Regions from separate parts of the Ferdinandcohnia salidurans genome, predicted to be linked through region 2. Evidence: riboswitches for the same ligand, from Rfam matches in the RefSeq annotation. Region 2 holds a riboswitch; the other holds the start of a gene.
The links. A riboswitch is a leader RNA that binds a small molecule or an ion and turns the genes downstream of it on or off. The one in region 2 is predicted to bind S-adenosylmethionine.
Positions count from the first base shown of each region.

Region 1 (7,003 bases), on a different contig from region 2:
AGAGTTTAAGAACGTGCAATTTTTGCAAGGGGGAAGAGGAAGAAGGCATGCCGGTTGCAAAAGAGATCAATCGTCGTATTGCTGGGAAGCCTGTCCCATTTACTCTTAAGGTGGCATATACGGGGTGCCCGGTTGGTTGCGGTGAGCCGTTGGTTAACGATATCGGGATTATGAAAATGAAAGACCACTATGATTTATATGTTGGTGGGAAAGCAAAAGGAAAGGATGCTGAGGTAGGTACCTTATTGCAGGAGAACCTCACACCAGACGAGCTCTATGATTCTATCGAAAAAATCATTTCTACATATGCAGAACAGGGTAAAAAGCGGGAGCAATTTTATAAATTCGTTAAGCGAAGAGGGAAGGAAGAACTTATTAAGTAAATAGGTGGGACCCTCTGTCCCATCTATTTTTTTATCACTGGTTTCACAACAGAATCAGCCCGATTGTATTTGATTATTTCGAGGAGTTGTTCTGCCATGAATTGCGGACTGTATTTAAACCCGCCATTAATCCATTCAACGACCATCCCTAATATTGCATATGCTTGGTAATTTGCGTGAATCTCTCTATCAATTTTAGAATTGGTGAGTGCGTCATGCAAGTCAGTTAAGACGAGATCCTTTAAGACAGTACAGAACTTATTTTGAAAGCCTGTTAAAGTGTTTGTCTTGACGATATGCGAATAAAACTTTGCGTATTTATAGACATGGTCAAATATTTTTACCGCGGACGTAGATAGTTTTTTAATTTCTAAAACTTCAACGCCTTTATATGGTTCACGATAAGATTCAATCAAATCGGTGATCACTTCATCCATAATCTCATGCAGAATATCTTCCTTATATTGAAAATGCTTATAAAATGTACCCCGATTTAGATCCGCAACTCGTACAATATCTGATATCGAGATCTCCTTTAAATCTTTTTCATTCATTAAAGATAGTAAAGCATCTTTCATTGCTCGTTTTGACTTCACAATTCTTCGGTCAAGATAGTCATTATTACTAGACATAAACATCCTCCCATGTTTTATAAAACAAAAATACTAGACAAAATCATATATTTTTGTTCATTAGTGAACACTTAGTCATGGTTTTGCTGATTGTAAGCGTATTATTCATCTTATTATACTATAGGTAGTTGTTGATTAGTGAACAACTGTTTATTAAAATGCATTCTATCATATGTGGAGGAATGAACATGAGACTAGAGAATAAAGTAGCTGTTGTTACTGGTGCCGCTTCTGGTATGGGAAAATCGATTGCAATCCTGTACGCAAATGAAGGGGCAAAAGTAGTGGTTTCTGATATTAATATTGAAGCTGCTAAAGCAACTGTTGATGAAATTAAGGCAATTGGCGGAGAAGCTATCGCTGTTATGACCAATGTTGCAAAAGAAGAAGACATTCAACACTTAATTAATTCTGCTGTAACGAAGTATGGAACAGTAGATATTTTAGTAAATAATGCAGGAATTATGGACAACTTTGAACCAGCTGGGGAAATTGAAGACGAGAAATGGGAAAGAATTTTTGCAGTCAATACAACGAGCGTGATGCGTGCAACACGTAAAGTACTGCCAATCTTTTTAGAGAAAAAGGCTGGGGTTATTATCAACGTTGCTTCTGCAGGCGGACTTCAAGGGGCAAGAGCGGGTGCTGCCTATACAGCTTCTAAGCATGCGGTTGTTGGATTCACGAAAAACACAGGATTCATGTATGCGCAAAGTGGGATTCGTTGTAACGCGATCGCACCAGGAGGTGTTGAGACAAACATCAGTGCCTCAATGACTGGCAGAAGTGATTTTGGAATGGGCCGTATCATGCCAGGATTGGCCCTCAATCCACGTACAGGAAAACCAGAAGAAATCGCTAGTATCGCACTATTCCTTGCTTCAGATGACGCAAGTTTTGTCAACGGAACAGTTATCACCGGAGATGCAGGTTGGACCGCGTATTAAGAAATGCAAAAAGCTTGGGCCACATATGGTGATCCAAGCTTTTTTGCATATTTAATAATTTAACTCAAGATTAGGTCCTGGAGAAAATAGATAAGATTTAAAAGTTTTTCCAACGTATCGAACCATAACCAGTATGTGGGTGTCCTTTAGATTGTACTTTAAAATATTCATGTTCTAATTCGGGCAGGGATAATTCAAATAGATGTTTTCCATCCTTTTTATATTGATTACACTCAATTAGTTTCCGAATGATCTCATTTTTACGTTTCTCATCAGCATCTTTTAATAAGGCCATCATCATAACTCTCCTTTCGTAATTGGCTTTTTAGAAGACCCAATAACAAGATAAGAAGAGGCTTTTTTATGATTAGGATAACCTCACTTATCTTTCAAGCTTGTTAGCTTGCAGGATTTAGCACAGTATTCAACGAATCTGTTGCTGAGGTTTCTCAGGGCCAGCCCCTCCACCTCTCTTGATAAGTTTTATTAATTTTTACAATTGAAACACCTTATATACAGTTTAAACTTATTATTCATATGTGTCTACTTGTATTTAAAGTGGAGTGCAAAATGTAATGAATCCGTAATAAAAACGATGGTAATAACTATTAATATAAAATCACTATTAAATGGAAAAAAGAGACATGGTTCATAACCTTACTAGGCTAATGAACCATGTCTCTCAATCCCATAATATGATTTTTAGTTGATTACCAGAAGGGTCCTCTGTCGCAATGACCTCATTTTCTTCTGTGAATGTAAACCCAAACCGTGTTAAATCTGATTTTGCTTGCATATATTCTTCTTTCGTAAAATGAACCTCCTAATAACGCAATCCTAGAGCGTTATTAGGAGGTGTAGGTAAACCCTCGCCAGCCCAAGTGTTCATTCCGATGTGATGGTGATAATCATCTTTTGACACGAATAACATTTGGGAATCTTGAGATACGACATTGAATCCTAAAGCATCCACATAGAATTTATGTGATTCCTCGATACTGGACACTTGTAAGTGCATATGTCCTAATCTCGTATTACTGGATAAACCTTTCCATTCTTTACCGTTAATTTCAGAAAGTAAACCTTTGACATCTAACTCGTACGTTCCGCCTACATATCCGCCTTCGTTATCCTCAAGCCAAAGGTCTGGATTTCTGTCTACATAGATTTCAATTCCGTTAAGATCAGGGTCCGCAAGGTAAATTGCTTCACTATACTGATGATCAGACACACCCTGGAGCGGGTACTCTGAATCTATTAAATGTTGTAACGTTAAGGCCAGTTCTTCTCTGTTTGGCACTAATATGGCGAAATGAAACAAACCTGTGGTTCTCATTGGTCTTTCAACAAATGAGCTTTCCTCAATTAATGTTAAAAGAGGAGTTTCTCCATCAGTTGCTAATTTCGCGGTATTTCCGTTCTTTTCTAATAATTTTAAACCTATGATATCTTGATAAAATTTTAGTGAGTTATCTAAGTTAGAAACTTGTAGTTCAACGTAGCCAAGTCTTGGCTCCATTTCACCGGTATAATTTAATAATTTTTCATGATTTTTTTCCCAAGGTTTGAATACTAGAAGTGGGATAGCTAAGACAATCAATAAAATAGTAGTTAGCCAAATCAAGTTCTTTATGTTTTTCATATGTTGACCTCATAAAAATAATAGAATAACAGGCATACGATGGTATAGTGAACCGTATGCCTGTAATAATTCATCTGTTCTGGGACAAGGGATCTGTCCCTGTGTCCCATTAAGCTTCGCCGACGACTGTGAATCTTTGGTTAAGGTGTTTTGGGTTTTCGATTTCGTCGACTACTGCAATAGCGAAGTCAGCGTAGCTAATGTAGCTTTCTCCTTTAGAGTTGACTAGTAAATTGTCTTTACCAGTTTGATAAGCACCAGTTCTTTTTCCCTCTGGATTGAATACTGCAGAAGGACTGATGAATGTCCAAGTGATATCTGCTGTTTCTATTAATTCTTGAAAGTTTCTTGCCTGACCTTTCGCAGTTGGTTTAACAAAGTCTGGAAATTCTGGTGTGTCGATGAGTTGTAGAGTTTTAGCCTCATCAACATAAAGACTTCCTGCACCACCAACAACAATGATTCTTGTATCTGTTCCTTTAACAGCCTCAATTAATGCATGGCCAGCATCAACATGGGCTTGTTCTTCACCAAGTGGCGCACCAAATGCGTTGACCACTACATCGAGATGTTCAACATCGGCTGATTTTAACTCTAATACATTTTTTTCTATGACAGACACCTGATCGTTTTGCACTTTAGATGCATCCCTAACGATTGCTGTAACTTCATGTCCTCTTTCAACAGCCTCTTTTAAAATAAGGCTTCCTGCTTTACCGCTTGCACCAATAATTCCAACTTTCATGATCTATTCCTCCTATGTGATTTAACTTGTAATTTAATTGATTACATGTAATGATTATAGTTACATGTGTTGTAAATGTCAATACATTCAACTTTTAAGGTATAATAAACGTATGACTAGGAATGAAAGAAAGGTGACAATCGATGTCCATCAGTAGCAGATTTTCTGTTGGAATTCATATACTTTCCCTCATAGAGATAACGAAAGAGGGGGAATGTTCATCAGGATTTTTAGCATCAAGTGTGAATACAAACCCAGTAGTTATTAGAAAAATTATGGGAATGCTTAAAAAAGCAAATTTAATTGAAGTACACCCAGGAGTTGCTGGTGCAAAACTAATCAGAAAGCCAGCAGAAATTACAATGCTAGATGTGTATAAGGCCGTTGATGTGGTAAGAGAAGGAGAGCTTTTTAGCGTTCATGACAACCCAAATCCAGAATGCCCCGTCGGTAGAAATATTCAAAATGCAATTGAACCCTTATTTACACAGGCCCAATTTGCCATGGAAAAAATTTTAGCAAACGTAACCCTAAACGACATCATAAATGGCATTAACGAAAATGGGACAGAGGGACAGGTCCAGTGTCCCAGATGAGATATGAAAATTTTAGGTTGATAAAGAGGGTGTCGATCCACAAATGGATCGATGCTCTTTTTTTGTAATTAAAACACTAAATATGACAGAAATTTTGGTTAAAAACGGAAAAAATGCAACGAAAACATCGTATATGCTAGGATTTTTGGATAATCGTGGAAAAAGACGTAACATAAACACCATATATAGCAAGGGTGTTGGACATATATGGAAAATGTAATAACATAAACACCAGGTATACTAGGACTTTTGGATATCATTGGAAAATATCCTGGAAGAAAACACCATATACGACTAAAACGCTAAATGGATAAACCATTCTTTACACTTTCTTTATACTTTTCTAGTCTATTTATTTATACATACAACTTATTCTAAATGTACAACATCGAAAGGATGATAGCTATGTCAGAAACGATTCTTAAAGCAACCAATGTTTCAAAAATATATGGTAAACATAAAGCACTGGATAAGGTATCGATCGAAATCAAACGAGGTATGATTTACGGCTTAATCGGAGAGAACGGTGCTGGAAAATCAACCTTCATGCGCATCGTTATGGGATTAATCAAAATCGATGAAGGTAACATCGAGTTGTTTGGGGAAACAAGTTCGAGGGGATTGCAACAGGCGCGTCGAAAAATGGGTCAATCGATTGAAACGCCAGCCCTTTATCCGGAATTAACGGCCCGAGAGAATCTAAAAGTACAAGCAGCAAACGGTGGTGTGAGCAACCGAGAGATTGATGATTTACTTCGCTTAATGAACCTTAGTCATACTGGTAAGAAGAAAACGAAAAACTTCTCGTTAGGGATGCGCCAACGTTTAGCGATTGCCTCAACACTTATTACAAACCCTGAGTTCTTAATTTTAGATGAGCCGATAAATGGTCTAGATCCATCGGGAATAGTAGAAATGCGTGAAATTATTCAACGATTGGTTACAGAACGGGGAATTACCGTTTTACTATCAAGTCACATACTTGATGAACTTTCGCAAATCGCTACACATTACGGTATTCTTCATAATGGAAAAATCATTAGTGAACTTTCAAAGGAAGAACTGGCTCGTGAAACTCGTCAATACATTGAAATAGAAACAACTGAGGTTCAAAAAGCAGTTGTCGTACTAGATGAATTAGGAATAAAGGATTACGCGGTCGTAAATAGCTCTGAAATTAATATATACGAAAAATTAGATAATGTTGCTGCAATCAATCGTTCGTTAGTGTTAGCTGATGTGGACGTTTCGCGAATTGGAACAACTAGACAAAAACTCGAAGATTATTTCTTACAATTAACAGGGGGAAACACTCATGCTTAATCTTTTAACAGCAGAGAGAATTAAATTATTTCGAAGTAAAAAACTATGGATTGTTTTAAGTATTTTTTCGTTACTTCCTATTTATCAAGCAATTAATAGCAGAATAGCCGTGCATTATGGAACAAAACTCGTTCAAGCCGTTGATACAGTTATTAATGGAGCAACAGGTATTTTAATGATGGAGAAAAATGCATTAACCATTTTACTTGTCATAAGCGCTTTTGTCAGTTTTTTTGTTGGAGAAGAATTTCAAAATGGAACGATTCGAAATGCACTTTCATTAGGGCGTAGCCGTACACATTATTATCTCTCGAAATTTGTGACAGCCGCACTCCTAACTTTATTTAGTGTCATTATACTGACTGCAATTGGTATGATCAGTTACACAGTGGTATTTGGTTTTGGAGAATTTGCAGAGATAGGTGATTATTTTAACTTCACTTTCAAAGCCTTTAGCACCCTCTATTTATTAATTTTAGCGAATGTTTCAATCTATGTAGCGATTAGCTTTTTAACCAAGAATAGCGCTATCTCCCTTGTTTGGAGTTTTATATATACGATTGGGACGGGTTTTGGTGCGGGTATTTTCCAACAAACCGAACATTTTAAGCAGGTCACATTCTGGTTTACGGAATCATTCTTGTTTTATTCAGATTTCGCTAGTCCAGTTGATATTGCGAGGTATCCAGAGATGGTATTGGTAAGTATCATTACAATTGTGTTAACATCAGGTTT
Region 1 covers NZ_JBHUEK010000004.1:343,575-350,577, forward strand. The annotation lists gene ACFSFW_RS02215 (nitrite reductase) at 1-383, shown strand, start outside; gene ACFSFW_RS02220 (TetR/AcrR family transcriptional regulator) at 407-1,015, opposite strand; gene ACFSFW_RS02225 (SDR family oxidoreductase) at 1,204-1,962, shown strand; gene ACFSFW_RS02230 (Fur-regulated basic protein FbpA) at 2,060-2,260, opposite strand; SAM riboswitch class I at 2,342-2,445, opposite strand; gene ACFSFW_RS02235 (VOC family protein) at 2,786-3,604, opposite strand; gene ACFSFW_RS02240 (NAD(P)-dependent oxidoreductase) at 3,714-4,349, opposite strand; gene ACFSFW_RS02245 (Rrf2 family transcriptional regulator) at 4,493-4,945, shown strand; gene ACFSFW_RS02250 (ATP-binding cassette domain-containing protein) at 5,351-6,268, shown strand; gene ACFSFW_RS02255 (DUF2705 family protein) at 6,261-7,003, shown strand, end outside.
Region 1: linked by a shared signal. The riboswitch ahead of ACFSFW_RS02230 (Fur-regulated basic protein FbpA) and the one ahead of ACFSFW_RS12030 (PLP-dependent aspartate aminotransferase family protein) in region 2 are both predicted to bind S-adenosylmethionine.

Region 2 (7,003 bases):
CTCACCACAATCACAGCATTTCTGTAAAATAAATTCCATACGAGCTACTGCATCCCAGAACGGCTTAGTGATAGGAGTTATAGTCGGACCTGGGACCATTAAATTTTCAAAATTCTCTATCATGATTCCACCCCCAAGATCAGAGCAGCTGCTTCACTCAATGTAGCTCCATTTCCAGTTATCAAAGCATGTCGTGCATTTGGAATTTGTCGCAAATCAGCTTCATGTCGTAATTGATGAACAGCTTCAATAATATGTGACATTCCACCTGCAAGATCAGCCTGACCAAATCCTAATTGTCCCCCGTGCGTGTTAAGTGGCCAATCGCCATCATGACCGAATGAATGCTCCTTCATCCAGGAACCAAATCTTCCAGGTGCACATAGACCAGCATTTTCTAATGTTTGTGCAACTACACTCGTATAGCAATCATAGATAGAAAGTAAATCCATGTCTTTTACCGATAATCCTGCTTGATCCAATGCTCTTGGAATCGCATAGCTTAGTGGAGCATTTTCCAATGCAGGGGCTTGGCTGACGGCTCTATGAGTGATTTTCTCTCCCGCCCCTAGCAAATAAACTGGAGGGTGTCCTCCCTTAGAGGCATTTTTAATGGAGGTAACAACGACCGCTGCGCCACCTGCTACAGGCATAACGATTTCAAATAAATGCAAGGGATCCACAATTAGCGGAGAATTCAATACGTCCTCAACTGAGGCTGGTTTTCCGTATGTAATGGCTTTTGGGTTGAGCTGCGCATTTTTTCGTGCCCAATGAGCAATGAGTGCAAAATCTTCTTGTTTCGATCCATACTCGGCCATGTGCCGTTGCTTTAACAGCGCATAAGAAGTGTTTGCGCCAGAAGCACCAAATGGAACGTCAAATTCACGAATTGGATTACGGTTTGGTGAACGTAGGGCTTTACCCTTTTCGTTGATATTTGCAAGCACGCATACAACTGTTTCACACATTCCCGCTTCTATTGCAGCTACCGCTCTCCATATCATTCCCGCACCTGTGGCACCTCCAAGATCAACTACATTTGACATTGTCGGCTCAAGACCAAGGTATTCCGCAACAGTAGCTGGCACATGCTGCGGAGTTTCGCCTACTTGAGGGCCAATTAATAAACCATCTATCTCGGCTTTGTCAATTCCGGCATCTTGAATGGCCAGTCTTACTGACTCGGCAATTAATGCAAGAGTTGTCACACCCTCGCTATAGCGGACTGGAGTAAGCTCTCCAATCCCTATAATTGCACCTTTTGGAACTCGGCGGTTAACCATTATACGAAACTCCTTTCAGACAAGCTGCTGTATTCTTCTAGGCATGCTGGGTTGGCAAGTGAGCCCCTGTTCTTTATTGGCTGTCCAAGAACAGTTGAACGGACTGCCCCTTCAACCTTCTTGCCGTTAATTGTATAAGGAATCTCTTTGACACTGTAAATACGTCTTGGCACATGCCGCGGTGAAGCTTTTTCCCTTACTTCCTTACGAATATGGTCTACTAATGTAGGGTCAAGTTTTCCGTCTTCAGTAACGACGCATAGCGCGATTTCCTCATCATTATCAACAGGGTAACCAAAAACGATTGAGTCCTGTACCTGAGGAAGTTGTTCCACAACTCGATAGATTTCAGCAGTTCCAATCCGGACACCGCCAGGATTAAGCGTAGTATCAGCTCTTCCATAAATGACCAATGTTTGCTCTATTGTTTGTTCAGCGAAGTCACCATGTGACCATATACCCGGACGCTCAGCAAAATAGGCTTTAAAATAGCGCTCATCTCCGTCCTCTCCCCAGAATGTAATTGGCATACTAGGAAAAGCCTTTGTACACACTAACTCCCCTTTTTCATTGATGACAGATACTCCTCTTTCATCGAGGACATCTACTGCCATACCAAGTGCTTTACAGGTAATTTCCCCTCGTCTTACTGGATGTACAGGAGAACCCATCACAAAGCATCCGATGATTTCGGTACCACCTGAAATCGAAGCCAACATAATATCCTGCTTAATGTCGCTATAAATCCAGTCATATTGTTCCGCCGATAAAGGTGCTCCACAAGAAAGAACACTGCGTAAAGAAGAAAGATCATGCTTCTGCCCCACCTGATAACCTGACTTCATCAAGGTGTCTAAATACTTCGGGCTCGTTCCGAAATGCGTAAGCCCAATTTCTTCTGAAATTTCCCAAAGGATTCCTATATTCGCCTTAGGGATTGGTGACCCATCATAGAGAAGAATAGCAGCACCGCTTGCTAATCCAGAAAGCAGCCAAGGATACATCATCCATGCCGTATTTGTGTACCAAAACAAGACATCTCCAACTTTTAAATCACAATGTAACTGATGTTCCTTTAAGTGTTGAATTAATGTACCACCGACTGAATGAACAATAGCCTTTGGCAGCCCAGTAGTCCCTGAAGTATAAAGGATGTAAAGCGGATGATTGAAGGGAACTCGGGTAAATTCCAGATGAGATGATTCATTTTGACATAGCTCCTGCCAGCTCATCACTTTCGTTTCTTGATTAATCGATATATCTGCATTCTCAGATAAAGTCACGATAGCGGAAACATCGTTCAGTACCTCACATACAACTGATATGTTATCTCGAATATCATAAAACTTTCCGTTATATTGATAATCCAAAGTTGCAATTAATACCTTTGGATGAACTTGCCCAATCCGATCGATAATCCCTTTTGGACCAAAGTCAGGTGAGCAAGATGTCCAAACAGCACCTAATGAAGCGGTTGCCAATAAGGCTACGAACGCTTCAATTCTATTTGTTACAACTCCTGCAACACGATCACCAGCACTTACTCCCAAACTCTTTAACCCAGACTGGGCCCGTGCCACTCTATTACGTAGTTCTCCCATGGTGATCGTTTGAGAGACGCCGTTTTCATCTGATTCAATAACCGCGGTTTGCCGATCGTCACCACGTAAAATATTTTCTGCAAAGTTAATTCTAGAATCCGGAAACCATTGTGTTCCTAGCATGCCACCATCGCTTGGAGGAACTACGACTCTTTCTCCCTTATCTCCAATAACATTTGCAAAGTCCCATACTGCTGACCAGAATGACTCTGGTTGAGCGACTGACCAGCGATGAAAGCGTTCATAGGGTAGGAGTGGAAAACCGACCTCTTGTGAAAACTTCATCAAATTTGACTGTGAGACCCAAGAGTCACTTGGCTCCCATAGAACCTTGGATTCTAGTAAGCTGTGTTGTGTTGTCATTATCTATTCCTCCCTCGTACTAAGAGAAGCATCATTCTTAGCACACGCCCATCCCTTAGTTCATGTTTTAATAGACTCTCTTTACAATCATCCCCTACCTATAGAGGTAGGGGAATTCTTCACAAATCAAATGCGCCTTGGCGTATTTGCGCCCGATTTTTTTCGAGCTTGCTCGAAAAGCTACCTCTGAAAAATCGTGGCATCCGCCGGAGGCTTTAACTTTATTCAGTCGGGGTTTGAACCCCCACTGAATTGGTTTCACATATTGCATTCATCCCCCACTTATCGAAGTAGGGGATGAATGCTGAATAAAGTTAAATTTCACAAGCATACGTCACAATTGCACCTCTGAGACGTTGTGCCTCCTTATAGGTACATCTGTTTTGAACAACCTCAAGACCTGCTTCTTTCGCAACTTCCACTGCCCTTGGGGAGATAACCCCTTCTTGTAGCCAGAATACTTTTGGTTGAATTTGTGCTGCTTCTGCCGCAACTCCAATCGCTGCCTCAGGACTACGGAATACTTGAACGATATCTACCTTAACCGGAATAGATGTTAAATCCGGATATGCCTGTTCACCGAGTACTTCTGTTTCCCTTGGATTAACTGGGATAATTTTATAACCTAGACGCTGCATTTTCCGTGCAAGTCGGTAGCTTGGACGAGCTGGATTACCACTTAGACCAACAACGGCAATTGTTTTTGCACGCTGAACTTCTTTTCCATCGACTTCTTCACGAATAAATGTTGATTGAAGTGCCCAACGTATGACTCCCTCATCATTAACCGCTGTTTCTCCTTTTTGCTCACCCTTTGACGAAATGCCTGTCGCTTCATAAAAAGCCTGGTCCAAGTCATTCACTAAATCACGGTATGATTCAATACCAACTGATAGACGGATCAGCTCTTCACTTACTCCTGTTTTGACTAACTCTTCCGCACTTAACTGCTGATGAGTTGTTGATGCAGGGTGTATAATAAGGGACTTGGCATCTCCAACATTGGCCACATGCGACCATAACGCAATGTTATTTATTACTTTCTTACCAGTTTCCCTACCACCCTTAATGCCAAAGTTTACGATAGAACCATATCCAGAACGCAAATATTTAGTAGCTAGTTCATGTGCTGGATGCTCTTCAAGACCAGGGTATGAAACCCAATCAACTGCAGGATGGTCTTTTAAGAACTTTGCAACTTTCAGTGCATTTTCATTATGCTTTTCGATTCTTAGGTGTAATGTTTCAAGACCCTGTATCAATAGGAACGCACTATGTGGGCTTAATGAAGAACCAAAATCTCTTAAAAGCTGAACTCTCAGTTTCGTACTGAACGCTAATGTTCCAAATTCATTTGCATACTTAATTCCGTTATAACTTTGATCTGGCTCTGTAAATCCTGGAAACTTTTCACTGTTCCAATTAAAACGGCCTCCATCAACGACTAACCCACCAATTGTGGTTCCATGTCCACCTATCCACTTTGTTGCGGAGTGAACCACTATATCAGCACCATATTGGATTGGTTTACAAACATATGGTGAAGCAAATGTATTATCAATAATGAGCGGTACTCCATTTTCATGTGCAATCGCTGATACTGCTTCAATATCTAATACATGCAAGCTTGGGTTTCCAATCGTTTCAGCAAAGACGGCCTTTGTTTGCGGCGTAATCGCTTTTCTAAAATTCTCAGGATCTGTTGGATCAACGAAATGAGTCTTGATTCCATATTTCGGAAGAGTAACAGCGAAAAGATTGTAAGTTCCGCCATATAAATTCGAAGCTGCTACAATTTCGTCTCCTGCTTGCGCGACGTTCATAATAGATAGAGCAATAGCGGCCATTCCTGAAGAAGTTGCTACAGCTGCGACACCATCCTCCAACAACGCGATCCGTTTCTCAAGCACATCAACAGTCGGGTTACCGATTCGAGAATAAATATTACCTGACTCATCAAGGCTAAATAGGCTTTGAGCATGATCTGTATTATGAAATACGAAAGAACTTGTTTGATAAATCGGCACTGCACGTGAACCAGTTGTCGGATCTGGGGATTGACCACCATGTAAAAGTATCGTTTCATCATCATAAGTATCATATTGTTTTGTCATTGTTTAAACCTCCAAGTTTAATTTTCTACAAGTTTGCTAGATAAGTACTGACTTTATGTAAATAAAAAGCCCCCTCAACATAAGAAGAGGGGGCCTCAACTTATCTTTCAGATGCATATGCACCTGCAGGAATTAGCACCTTTTCAAGCTTTCACTTGAAGGTTGCTGGACTTCATCGGGCCTGTTCCCTCTGTCTCTCTGGATAAGATTTTATATTCAAATGGCGTATTAACGCGTTAATCCTTCAATCATATAAAGTATTATAGAATACTTTATTTTTTCAGTCAATAAGTATTTTTAGAAAAATATATCTATTGCTAAGATTTTTTCTATTCTTTTTTCATTAATTATTGAATAATAAATGCTACTTCTTTCACTCTAAAATAAAAACCCCTTCTGAGAAATCAGAAGGGGCTCATGAATATACGGAAATAAATTCGCATTCGTCCACCTTCTCATCTCCGGAATAAAAATACTCCTCTGAACTTGGCACCGGGCATTTAAATGCTGGTTGCCGAGGCTTCGTAGGGTCAGTCCCTCCACCTCTCTTGATAAGAAGAATTGCTTTATTTAACTTATTAGTAATATTAAACAGTTTAGATAATTTAGTCAATGTTTTTTTGATGATAAAAAATTCTTTAATTACAATACATCAATAGAGTACCCTAGAATGCAGCCCTCTAACTTAGTCTAACCGATAAACAAATGTTTTCAATTCCTATAACAAATGATAAAATGGCACTAGTTCTTAGTTCCTGCATTTGCAACTTTAACATACCTTTTGATGATAGCGATTACAAATAAATACAAGATAATTAAACGAACGGAAAAAGAAAGGCGAAGCCCATGATCAAAAAATTGAAAAAGTGGAACACATTACGCAATCAGATCTTATTTATCTTCTTATTTGTCATGATTATCGTTCTTTTGATCGTCGGTCTATTAACATTAAGACAGGTCTCCACTCTTTTAAAAAGCAATGCTGAAAAACAAATCCACCAGGTTGCGATTGAAGCAAACGGTAGAATGGAATCTTTATACGAACAAATTAATATGTCATCAAAGCTCGTCATTACGGACGAGGGCGTCCAAACAATCCTAACGAAAATTTTTGATGGTAAAGAAATCTCATTCCAGGAACGTCAACAGTTAATGGGACATGTAAACCGAATTATGGGGAATACAGATGGCATCTTTTCGTTTCAAGTCTTTTCTGGGGAACAACAACGTGTTATTCCTCTTGATGATGACTTATTAAAAAATCGGGTAGAGAAAAAATGGATTGAAAAAGCTAGACTTGCAAAAGGTGGATTGGTTTGGATTGGAGATGATCCTCAGGATAAAAACAATTTCCTAGCCATCCGGAGGATTAGTCTAATCGAGCGCAGATATGTAAATGGCGGTTACCTTTTAATAAGCATAAACCGTGACCATTTTCAGTTTCCGACATCAAACAACCAATACTCCATTCTTTTGGACGAAAACGATGAGCCTATTGTTCAAAATTACGATGGAGATATCTCAGAAATCCTTTCAACTCCTAAGGGTACAGTTAAGCTCGAAAAAGGGGACTATATCGTAACAAAGAAAACTTCCAATCTTACAGGCTGGACCGTCCTTATTTTAACGCCCATTAGTG
Region 2 covers NZ_JBHUEK010000018.1:185,829-192,831, reverse strand. The annotation lists gene ACFSFW_RS12045 (Zn-ribbon domain-containing OB-fold protein) at 1-123, opposite strand, end outside; gene ACFSFW_RS12040 (thiolase family protein) at 120-1,286, opposite strand; gene ACFSFW_RS12035 (acetoacetate--CoA ligase) at 1,286-3,250, opposite strand; gene ACFSFW_RS12030 (PLP-dependent aspartate aminotransferase family protein) at 3,565-5,364, opposite strand; SAM riboswitch class I at 5,462-5,573, opposite strand; SAM riboswitch class I at 5,817-5,922, opposite strand; gene ACFSFW_RS12025 (sensor histidine kinase) at 6,211-7,003, shown strand, end outside.